Regions from separate parts of the Vibrio sp. KUL78 genome, predicted to be linked through region 1. Evidence: riboswitches for the same ligand, from Rfam matches in the RefSeq annotation. Region 1 holds a riboswitch; the other holds the start of a gene.
The links. Region 1 has a riboswitch for thiamine pyrophosphate ahead of thiC (phosphomethylpyrimidine synthase ThiC). Riboswitches for the same ligand answer to the same signal wherever they lie in the genome.
Positions count from the first base shown of each region.

Region 1 (5,514 bases):
CCACAACCACATCTGCAAGCGATATCTCTAACGCTAACTGGCTAGCCTCAAGCCTCTTATCAATCGCTCTGACGCTAATATTCGGGTTTTGGTTGGTGAGACTTTTAGCCAAACACGCTACCTTAGCTGCACCGATATCTGCGTAGCCATAGGTAACTTGCCTAGGTAGATTGGACGTTTCAATGACATCATCATCTGCTAGCACTATTCGGCCGATCCCAGCTCCAGCTAGATAGATACTCGCGGCAGTTCCAAGACCACCGCAACCAATGATCAAAACATGAGAGTTCACAATATCTGCTTGTCCTGCTTCACCCACATTCGTCAAGCTGAGTTGTCTCAAATACTGTTTGAACTGAGCATCGTTAATCATGTGTTCGCTCACTCATAATCGTTGCAAAGTTATCAAGTACCGCCGGTACGTTGTCGGATAAGGTAATTGCTCGTACAACTGCTAGACTCGTAACACCACAGTCCCAGACGTGTTTCGCTGTTTTAAGATCGATCCCACCAATAGCGACCGTCGGATAGCCGATTACATCACCGTAAGGAATCGAATCGATGAGCTTTTGATATAAAGCCAACCTAACTAACCCTTGTGGTTTCGACGGCATCTGTTTAGTCGTTGTTGGGAAAATGTGGCCTAAAGCAATGTAGCTCGGATTAATCTGGATAATGCGCAGCAGTTCGTAGTAACCGTGCGTCGATAGCCCTAACGCAATACCTTGCTCAGCGAGCTGTTTTAGGTCCGCAACTTCGATGTCTTCTTGCCCTAAGTGAACACCATACGCACCATGCTTTAGTGCCAACTGCCAATAGTCATTAATAAAGACTTGTGCATCATGCTTCTCACCAAGTCTTATAGCTTGTTCTATTTGTTGTTCAAGGTTAGGTGTATCAGGTTGCTTGATTCGAAGCTGAATCGTTTTAATGCCTAGCGCTAACAGACGCTCTATCCATTCAATGCTATCAACTACTGGATAGAGACCTAGCTTTTGCTTACTCACTGTAGGGAAAGCTTGGTTGGACGCATCAACGGCCCAGCCAACACGAATGCCAAAGTGATGGTTTTCAATAACGGGTACTGAAAACTGCTCGAGCTCAGCTGGCCATGTTTCACGTGAAACACTCCCTGCTCTTGCGAGCATCACCGTGTCCTCAAGAGGAAAATCCAGAACTAAGCAGACAACAAACCAAGCAAAATGAACTTCTCTATCTACGACGCTATTGCCGTCCGTTGAAGCCTTTATGGTGTCCTCTCTACACGACCAAACATCGGCATACTCATCACCGCTAGTGACATCGATATAGACGTCGCCAAACTTAAGTGATGCAAGGTTGCTCGACAATTGTGTTTCATCTAAGTGGTGTGAATAGCGAACTCGATAGTCACTGTTAACAAAGTGTTCTTTACTATTACTGTCGCTAGAAATCGTACTGACTTCATTTCCATCAACAATCGTCACTACCTCACATTGGTCTGAGATAGAAAGTTCGATGGACTCGACACCAAAGCCAACCTTACTTGCAAGCTGAAGTACATCCTCAATATGAGAATGTACAGGCGCATAAATAGGGGGCAATAAAAGTTTCAACGGAAGCTCCTTATTCTTCTAGTTGGTAGAGTTATTCTTCGGTGACAGCTGGGTGGTAAAGTTCAGCACCCGTCGCCCTAAACTCCTGAGATTTTTGACGCATTCCTTCAAGGGGATCATCGATCAATCTGACCTCAATATTTTCATTAGATTGATAGTCTTTTGCATACTCACGAACCTCTTGAGAGATTTTCATTGAGCAGAATTTAGGACCACACATGGAACAGAAGTGGGCAACTTTCCCAGATTCTTGAGGCAAGGTTTCGTCATGGAATTGGCGTGCAGTATCGGGGTCGAGAGCGAGGTTGAATTGATCTTCCCAGCGGAACTCAAATCTTGCCTTTGACAGTGCATTATCACGGATCTGAGCGCCCGGATGACCCTTTGCCAGATCAGCAGCGTGTGCGGCAAGTTTGTAAGTAATAAGACCTGTCTTCACATCTTCTTTATTGGGCAGGCCAAGATGCTCTTTTGGGTGTCACATAACACAACATAGCGCAGCCATACCAACCAATCATTGCAGCACCGATACCTGAGGTAATATGGTCATAGCCAGGGGCAATATCGGTGGTCAGTGGACCGAGCGTATAAAATGGCGCTTCGTGGCAATGCTCAAGTTGCTCATCCATGTTCTCTTTGATCATATGCATTGGCACATGACCTGGGCCTTCAATGATTACCTGTACATTATGTTCCCACGCAATCTTGGTCAGTTTGCCAAGCGTTCTCAGCTCTGCAAACTGAGCTTCATCGTTAGCATCAGCTATCGAGCCAGGACGCAGCCCATCACCTAGAGATAACGCAACGTCATAGCGTGCACAAATCTCACAAATCTCTTTGAAGTTGGTGTAGAGAAAGCTCTCTTCATGATGCGCAAGACACCACTTAGCGATAATAGAACCACCTCGGCTTACAATGCCTGTCACACGCTTTGCGGTTAATGGAATATGATGTAGGAGCAAACCTGCGTGGATCGTAAAGTAATCAACCCCCTGCTCTGCTTGCTCGATCAGTGTATCTCGCATCACTTCCCATGTAAGGTTCTCAGCAACGCCATTTACCTTTTCTAAGGCTTGATACATGGGAACGGTACCGATCGGTACTGGGCTGTTTCGAAGGATCCACTCTCGAGTCTCATGAATATTCCGCCCGGTAGACAAATCCATTACAGTATCGGCACCCCATCGCGTACCCCAAACCAATTTTTCGACTTCTTCTTCAATCGATGAAGTGACCGATGAGTTACCAATATTGGCGTTAACCTTTACTAAAAAGTTTCGACCAATGATCATTGGCTCAGACTCAGGGTGATTGATGTTTGACGGAATAATGGCACGTCCTTCAGCAACCTCTTTACGCACAAACTCAGGTGTAATTTCTTTTGGTAGGTTCGCGCCGAAGTGTTGTCCGGGATGCTGCTGAGTGAGCATTTCGTCTTTAAGTTTTTGGCGCCCCATATTCTCACGAATGGCGATGTACTCCATTTCTGGAGTAATAATGCCCTTGCGAGCGTAATGAAGTTGAGTAACGCATGCTCCATCGGCACCACGTCTAATGCGAGGTAATTGACCGTAACGAAGCTCGTCCAAGGTTTCATCAGCTAAACGCTCCTTGGCGAACTCAGAAGTCACACCGTCTAGTACTTCCGTATCTAGGCGTTCTTCTATCCATTGCTCCCTGAGCTTTGGGAGCCCATTGTAGAGGTCGATGTCATGTTGAGGGTCTGTGTATAGGCCAGAGGTGTCATACACGTGTATAGGCTCGTTAGGCTCGTATACAGGGTTATCTTGATTGCCACCAATTAGACTATCGGAAAGAGAGATCTTACGCATCGGTACCTGCAGATCGCTGCGGCTACCTTGAATATAGGTTTTCTCTGAGTTTGGATAGGGCGTCACCGATAACGTATCGATGAAGTTCTTTGCGTCCAGTCTATTTTGCTTACGTGTCGACATAGCATTTCCTTATATATCTTATAGTTATAGAAGATAAATGCTTGACGGATGTGTGAAGACAAGAGGTATCAACTGCAATAGCGCGAGCTATTTGATAATAAAAGAGGTGAAGTTACTTTTATTCTCTTGTTCCCTTCGCTGGTATTAACCAGATCAGGTTCAACGGATCCCGAATTAACGGTCTCAGCCCAGAGGGCACTCCGACAAGTATTGGCAACGATTATAGAAGAAAAGATTCCGAACATTCAATAACCGTTGAGTGGTTTTTGACTAACTTTTGGTTAAAATTTGAAAACCTATCCAACAGGCTGAGATACTTAACACAACGTTAAGGAGCACGTTTAGTCCCATCTTCAAAAATGCGCCTTGCTGCATTAGTAATACATTGTCCATCGAAAAGGTAGAGAATGTCGTCAATGCGCCTAAAAAGCCTAGACCAATGATCTGACGCCATGGCTCTGGAGCAAACACCTCTGCCTCAAAAGCCGCTATCAACAGCCCCATGATAAACGAACCGACAACATTCACGGTTAACGTACCATAAGGGAAACCACGCCCTAGGATCATCACACAAAGCTCAGAAATCAAATAGCGACTGCAAGCGCCAAATGCCCCACCGATTGCTATAAAGCCTAAAATTGAAAGCTGTCCCATAACCACTCTTTTTAAAAAACTTACTGATGGGAGTAATAATATACGAACACTCTATAAATTCGAGTGAAGATCTAGGAAACTAAGGATAAATTTTGATGATGTAGTGGGCTGAACCCTACCAAAAATTCAAAAGTTACAGGAGTAACGTTTGCACTGAGTGTGGTTTGATTGCTACAGATGAATACAGTACGAGATAATTAAAGAATTACAAATGCAAAAAAAACTCGTCTTTAAACGAGGCTTCTTGATAAGTGGCGGAGACGCCCAGTCTAGGGTTGCATCCAACCGGGACTCGACTTCCGTGAAAGGGAAGCTACCAAACTATAGATAATAAAAAACCCGACGCTTTCGCATCGGGTTTTCTAATAAGTGGCGGAGTGGACGGGACTCGAACCCGCGACCCCCGGCGTGACAGGCCGGTATTCTAACCAACTGAACTACCACTCCGCAGTGGTCTATTTAAAGTCTTATCTAAATCGTGCTTTAAACAGATATTGTTCAAAGCCTGGCGATGTCCTACTCTCACATGGGGAAGCCCCACACTACCATCGGCGCTATTGCGTTTCACTTCTGAGTTCGGCATGGAGTCAGGTGGGTCCACAACGCTATGGTCGCCAAGCAAATTCTGTTTTGCCTTCAGATTTTCTGAAAATCTGAAAACAATAAATCTGGAAAGCTGTTAATGCGTTCTCATACACATTCAATTTGTTCTTGCTTTGAGTCCATCAAAACCCTTTGGGTGTTGTATGGTTAAGCCTCACGGGCAATTAGTACAGGTTAGCTCAACGCCTCACAACGCTTACACACCCTGCCTATCAACGTTCTAGTCTCGAACAACCCTTTAGGACACTTAAAGTGCCAGGGAAGACTCATCTCAGGGCTCGCTTCCCGCTTAGATGCTTTCAGCGGTTATCGATTCCGAACTTAGCTACCGGGCAATGCGTCTGGCGACACAACCCGAACACCAGAGGTTCGTCCACTCCGGTCCTCTCGTACTAGGAGCAGCCCCCTTCAATCTTCCAACGCCCACGGCAGATAGGGACCGAACTGTCTCACGACGTTCTAAACCCAGCTCGCGTACCACTTTAAATGGCGAACAGCCATACCCTTGGGACCGACTTCAGCCCCAGGATGTGATGAGCCGACATCGAGGTGCCAAACACCGCCGTCGATATGAACTCTTGGGCGGTATCAGCCTGTTATCCCCGGAGTACCTTTTATCCGTTGAGCGATGGCCCTTCCATTCAGAACCACCGGATCACTATGACCTGCTTTCGCACCTGCTCGAATTGTCATTCTCGCAGTCAAGC
Region 1 covers NZ_AP045837.1:3,501,862-3,507,375, forward strand. The annotation lists gene AC6I8Y_RS16280 (HesA/MoeB/ThiF family protein) at 1-373, opposite strand, end outside; gene AC6I8Y_RS16285 (thiamine phosphate synthase) at 366-1,595, opposite strand; partial or broken gene thiC (phosphomethylpyrimidine synthase ThiC) at 1,627-3,550, opposite strand; TPP riboswitch at 3,664-3,763, opposite strand; gene crcB (fluoride efflux transporter CrcB) at 3,821-4,204, opposite strand; tRNA gene AC6I8Y_RS16300 (tRNA-Asp) at 4,575-4,651, opposite strand; rRNA gene rrf (5S ribosomal RNA) at 4,708-4,823, opposite strand; rRNA gene AC6I8Y_RS16310 (23S ribosomal RNA) at 4,951-5,514, opposite strand, start outside.

Region 2 (5,514 bases), 760 kb from region 1:
GCCAACGTTGATGATCTGCACATCTTTGTACGCGACGCCTTCGGTTTGCAGCATAGTGCCTATGGTCGCTTCTTCATTACCCGCGATGGCGATACCGATCTTTTTGCCTTGGAGGTCCGCAAGAGAATTGATCTTGCCATTATCCAATACCATCATGGTGTTCAGAGGGGTAGCAATGAGCGTTGCACTGCGAATAAGAGGCAAACCTGCCGCAACATCAATGGTTAGGCTGGTTTGATACGAAACCGCCATGTCCACCTTGCCTGCTGCAACCAGCTTAGCTGGTGTACTTGGATCGGCAGGCTCTTGGATGTTGACTTCTAGCCCTTGCTCTTCAAAGTAGCCACGCTCGTGAGCAATGACGATAGGGCCGTGATTAGGGTTCACGAACCAGTCAAGCATCAGCGTTATCGACTTATCGGCAGCGCTTGCGGCGAATGTCGTCATAGCAGTGAGCAGCGCTGCAATGACTTTAGTTGAAGTGGATTTCATACTTTTTCCTTTTGAATTTAGTTATTTTCCCATGGGATAAGGCGTCTTAGCGCCCAATCTGTAATGAAGTAGAGAGAGACAGATACAGCCGCCAAAATAAACAGGGCCGCAAACATCTCATCGATGAGCATTCGAGCATTGGTTTGCAGCATGAGGTAGCCAAGCCCTTCACTTGACCCCACCCATTCGCCGGCAACGGCGCCAATCGGTGCGACAACCACAGCAACACGAATGCCCGATGCTAGTACAGGCAAGGATGCAGGCAAGCGGATATGCCAAAGCTGACGCCAACGATTTGCGCCCATTGTTTGTGAGAGATCTAAATAGCCCGTCGGCGTATTTCGCAATCCGTCATAACAGCAGGTGGTTACCGGAAAAAAGATAATCAGTGCAGCCATGACAACTTTGGAGGCAATACCATACCCTAACCAAAGCATCAGAATGGGTGCCAGTGCGAATACAGGGATCGCTTGGCTAGTAATAAGAATCGGCAGTAGCCAGCGTTTTACTGGTTGAAACAGCAGCATTTGTAGAGCAAAGAAAAGCCCCATAGACAGTCCAAGTAACAGACCCAGTAATATCTCTTGGCTAGTCACCCAGGTATGCTTGAGCAACACATCATGGCGTTCGAAAAGCTTTATAAATACCGCCTCTGGCGCGGGAAGGATAAAGCTTGGCATATCAAAAATAACCACAATGCTCTTCCAGATAGCCAAGATAATCACCAAGCTAATGATCACGCGCATCATGGCGCTTAAACCTTGCTTTGACGCTTGTTTTTGGCTTCGATTCGCAACCTCAGCGAGTAGCGTCATGGGAGCCTCCTTGCCGTTCAGCGACATCGAGTTTTTTCTGTGTGACTCCCAGCTAAGTGCTCGAGTATGGATTGTTGAATAGCCGCGAACTCGCCGTCTATATCACGAGGTATTCCTTGCTTTGGTGGAGTAATGCTGTGCAGTCGCGCGGGCTTACCATTCATGACTAGGATCTGCTCACCCAAACGAAGTGCCTCTTGCGGATCGTGAGTAATCAGCAGCACAGTTTTGCCTTTGAGCAGGTTAGCTGCGAGCGCTTGCAGCTTGTAGCGCGTGACGGCATCGAGCGCTGAAAAAGGCTCATCCATCAACACGACGGACTTATCTTGCATTAAGGTGCGAGCTAATGCGACACGTTGCCTTTGACCACCAGATAGATCATTGGGGTTTGAAGCGGCTTTATCCGCTAGCCCCACTTTCTCCAGCAGTGACAGTGCTTTTTGAAGAGTCCGCGCGTCCACTTTCTTGCCATTTAAGCGAGAGGCTAGGCACACATTATCGAGCACGGATAGCCATGGCATCAGCAGATCTTGCTGCGCCATGTAGGCCACCTGATCGGCTAGCACGTCAAGTGGTGGGGAAAACTCTGTTGCTGAAAACTCGACCTTATCAGTGAGCAACCCGGCTATGTAGCGTAGCAACGTCGATTTTCCACAGCCACTTGGACCAAGAATGGCCGTCCATGTAGCCGGTTCAAATCTCACTTCTAACCCTGAGAATATTGCGCTGCTATCGCCCAAATACCTAAGGGTCGCTCCTTGAATACGAATTGGCGTCATTGGTCTTAGGTGTCTTTATTAAGGGCGTAGAAGTGGTGGACGGGGCCGTGACCTTTACCGATCTTAAGCTCATCAGCATGCGCTATCGCTTGGGTAATATAGTCTTTACCCAGTTTTACTGCGTCATCGAGTTCGTTCCCCTTTGCTAGGAAGGACGCGATCGCTGAGCTTAAGGTGCAGCCCGTGCCATGGGTATTATTTGTCGCGATCCGAGTGGTATTAAAGAACTGAACATCGCTATTAGTGATCAACAGATCATTACTGTTTTGCTCTGACTCTAAGTGCCCACCTTTTAGCAAAATAGCAGGGGTGTCCAAAGCACGCAGTGCGTCGATCAGTGCTTCCATATCCTGTTGAGATTGTGGGACATCACAACCTAATAGTGCTGCGCCCTCTGGCAGGTTCGGAGTAATCACGGTCGCTAATGGTAGCAACTGTGTTTTGAGTGCATCAATAGCACTACTTTCAAGAAGAAGGTCTCCGCTGGTGGCAACCATGACCGGATCGAGAACGATGTATTGCGGTTGGTACTCTCGCAGTTTTTCGGCGACAGCGCCAATGATATTGGCATCTGCCAGCATGCCGATTTTGACAGCGACAACGTTCAAGTCGCTAAAGACCGCATCAAGCTGTGCTTTGACGAAGTCTGGGTCAATGCCAAGTATGCCTGTTACACCTTGAGTGTTTTGAGCGGTAAGCGCTGTAATGACTGAGCAGGCGTAAGAACCTGTGGCTGAAATCGCTTTAATATCCGCTTGAATACCAGCACCACCGCCAGAATCTGAGCCGGCAATGGTTAATACGATTGGGGTGTGTTGCGATGCTGTGACCATAAATGCTCCTTTTCTGCGAAGGAACAGCCATAGCCCTGCCAAAGACGCCTCGGGTAGTGAGTCTTTTTGCATTGTCTATCAGTTCCCTACGCCAGTGCTAACTGAATCAGGTTCAACGGGTCTCACCACAATGGTGATCTCAGCATAAATGCCCCCCGACTAATGTGAGGCTCATTGTCATACAAGCGTGGTCACTTTTCCAGTAATAACGGATCAGCTTCGGCTATTTATGTGGTTTATGTATTGTTATTTATCCCCCTTATGTGTGGGTGGTGTAGCTATCTGCTTGATGGATGGGTTTGGCATTTATGACTTTTGTGATCTTTTAAATGAGTGAAAAATTCTGGGCACAGGGTTGGAGAGTTAATGAAAATGCCTGAGACAAAGGACCTAATTTTGAGTGGTGACTCGAAGTGAGTTTTATTTTTGCACAAAAAATAAACACATCTGCCTATTAATAAATACCGATGTTCACAACTTTTTAATACATCTTAAGTTATTGAACTTTTGATTCGTTTTAGCTTGTAAACAGTTGTGAGCAGGAAATTTTTCGTCTTTCAAGGAAAGAGAATGGCAATGAAAAAACTATTATTAGGCTTATCAGGGGTCGCATTGGCAGTGAGTCAAAGCGTCACGGCTGCTCCTGCTGCGCCGTCTATCGATGTCTACGGCTCAAACAATCTACAATTTTCAAAGATTCAGCTCGCAATGGAAACGACCTCTGGTTACAACCAGATGGTGCAGTATAAAGATGCCGCTGATATCGGTATTCAATTTAATCAATGGAGTGGCACAACTGGTGACACCTACAACATCTATTTTGATGGTGCCAAGGTTGCAACCGGCCCTATCTCAGGCAGTCAAACCTTAGCTAACTTTACGTATGCAAAAGGAGGCCGCTATCAGGTTGAAGTGGAAGCGTGTGACGCTACAGGCTGTAGCCGCAGCGCGCCAGCTGAACTGGTTGTTGCCGATACTGATGGTGCACACCTTGCGCCGCTCACCATGAACGTTGACCCTAACAATAAGACCTTCAATACAGATCCAAATACCGTCGTCGGGACGTATTTTGTCGAGTGGGGGATCTACGGTCGCGACTTTACCGTGGACAATATTCCCGTCGATAACCTAACCCATATTATCTATGGTTTTATTCCTATTTGTGGTCCAAACGAGTCAGTTAAATCGGTTGGTGGTAACAGCTTCAATGCGCTTCAAACAGCGTGTCAGGGAATGCCCGACTATGAAGTGGTTATCCACGATCCGTGGGCGGCCTATCAAAAGAGTTTCCCACAAGCGGGGCATGAGTACAGTTCACCTATCAAAGGTAATTACGCAATGCTCATGGCACTCAAACAGCGCAATCCCGATCTCAAAATCCTTCCTTCAATCGGTGGCTGGACCCTTTCAGATCCCTTCTACAGCTTTACTGATAAAGCAAATCGAGACGTATTTGTTGCGTCCGTTAAACGCTTCCTACAGACGTGGAAGTTCTACGATGGTGTGGATATTGATTGGGAATACCCAGGTGGGCAAGGGGCTGCTCCCGACCTTGGCGATCCTTTGAAAGACGGTGATGCTTATGCAGCATTAATGCAAGAACTTCGAATCATGCTAGATGAGCTAACCGTCGAGACTGGCCGTACCTATGAACTGACATCCGCGGTTGGTGTCGGTTATGACAAGATTGAAGATGTGAACTATGCCGATGCTGTGCCTCATATGGATTACATCTTCGCGATGACCTACGACTTCTATGGTGGTTGGAACAACGTACCCGGCCATCAAGCTGCGCTCTATTGCGGTAACTTCATGAGCCCTGGTCAATGTGATGGAACGGGTGTGGACGCGGAGGGTGTGCCGTATAAAGGGCCTGCATACACCACAGATAACGGTATTCAGCTTCTTCTCGCGAAAGGTGTTCCTGCGAACAAATTAGTGGTTGGCGCTGCAATGTACGGTCGTGGTTGGGAAGGGGTGATGCCAAATACACTGTCCGATCCCACTGACCCTATGACTGGCGTGGCAACAGGCAAGCTTAAAGGCTCAACAGCGCAAGGTGTATGGGAAGACGGTGTGATTGATTATAAAGGCTTGAAGTCATTTATGATTGGTCCAAACAATACTGGCATCAATGGATTTGAGTATGGCTATGATGAGCTGGCAGAAGCTCCGTACGTGTGGAATCGTTCAACCGGTGAGCTCGTGACGTTTGATGATGCTCGCTCTGTCATCGCGAAAGGTCAGTATGTTCGAGCACAAGGCTTTGCGGGACTGTTCTCATGGGAGATTGACGCTGATAACGGTGACATTCTTAATGCGATGCATGAAGGTTTAGCTGGCGGCACACCAGTAAACCGAGCTCCAACAGCCAATGCTGGTGGCAATCAAACTGTCGTGGGTCCTGCAACCCTCGTCCTTGATGGCAGTGCATCCCGTGATAGTGATGGCTCAATAGTCAGTTACGCTTGGTCACAAACCGCGGGACAACCTGTGGTGGTAGCGGGTGATAACACGGCGCAACTTAGTGTTACTGTTGGTGAGGTTACGGTTAGCGAGCAATATAGCTTTACGTTAACGGTCACTGATAATGAA
Region 2 covers NZ_AP045837.1:687,174-692,687, forward strand. The annotation lists gene AC6I8Y_RS03380 (ABC transporter substrate-binding protein) at 1-492, opposite strand, end outside; partial or broken gene AC6I8Y_RS03385 (ABC transporter permease) at 510-1,193, opposite strand; gene AC6I8Y_RS03390 (ABC transporter ATP-binding protein) at 1,325-2,086, opposite strand; gene thiD (bifunctional hydroxymethylpyrimidine kinase/phosphomethylpyrimidine kinase) at 2,092-2,919, opposite strand; TPP riboswitch at 2,986-3,087, opposite strand; gene AC6I8Y_RS03400 (glycosyl hydrolase family 18 protein) at 3,496-5,514, shown strand, end outside.
Region 2: another riboswitch for thiamine pyrophosphate. It lies ahead of thiD (bifunctional hydroxymethylpyrimidine kinase/phosphomethylpyrimidine kinase); the one in region 1 lies ahead of thiC (phosphomethylpyrimidine synthase ThiC).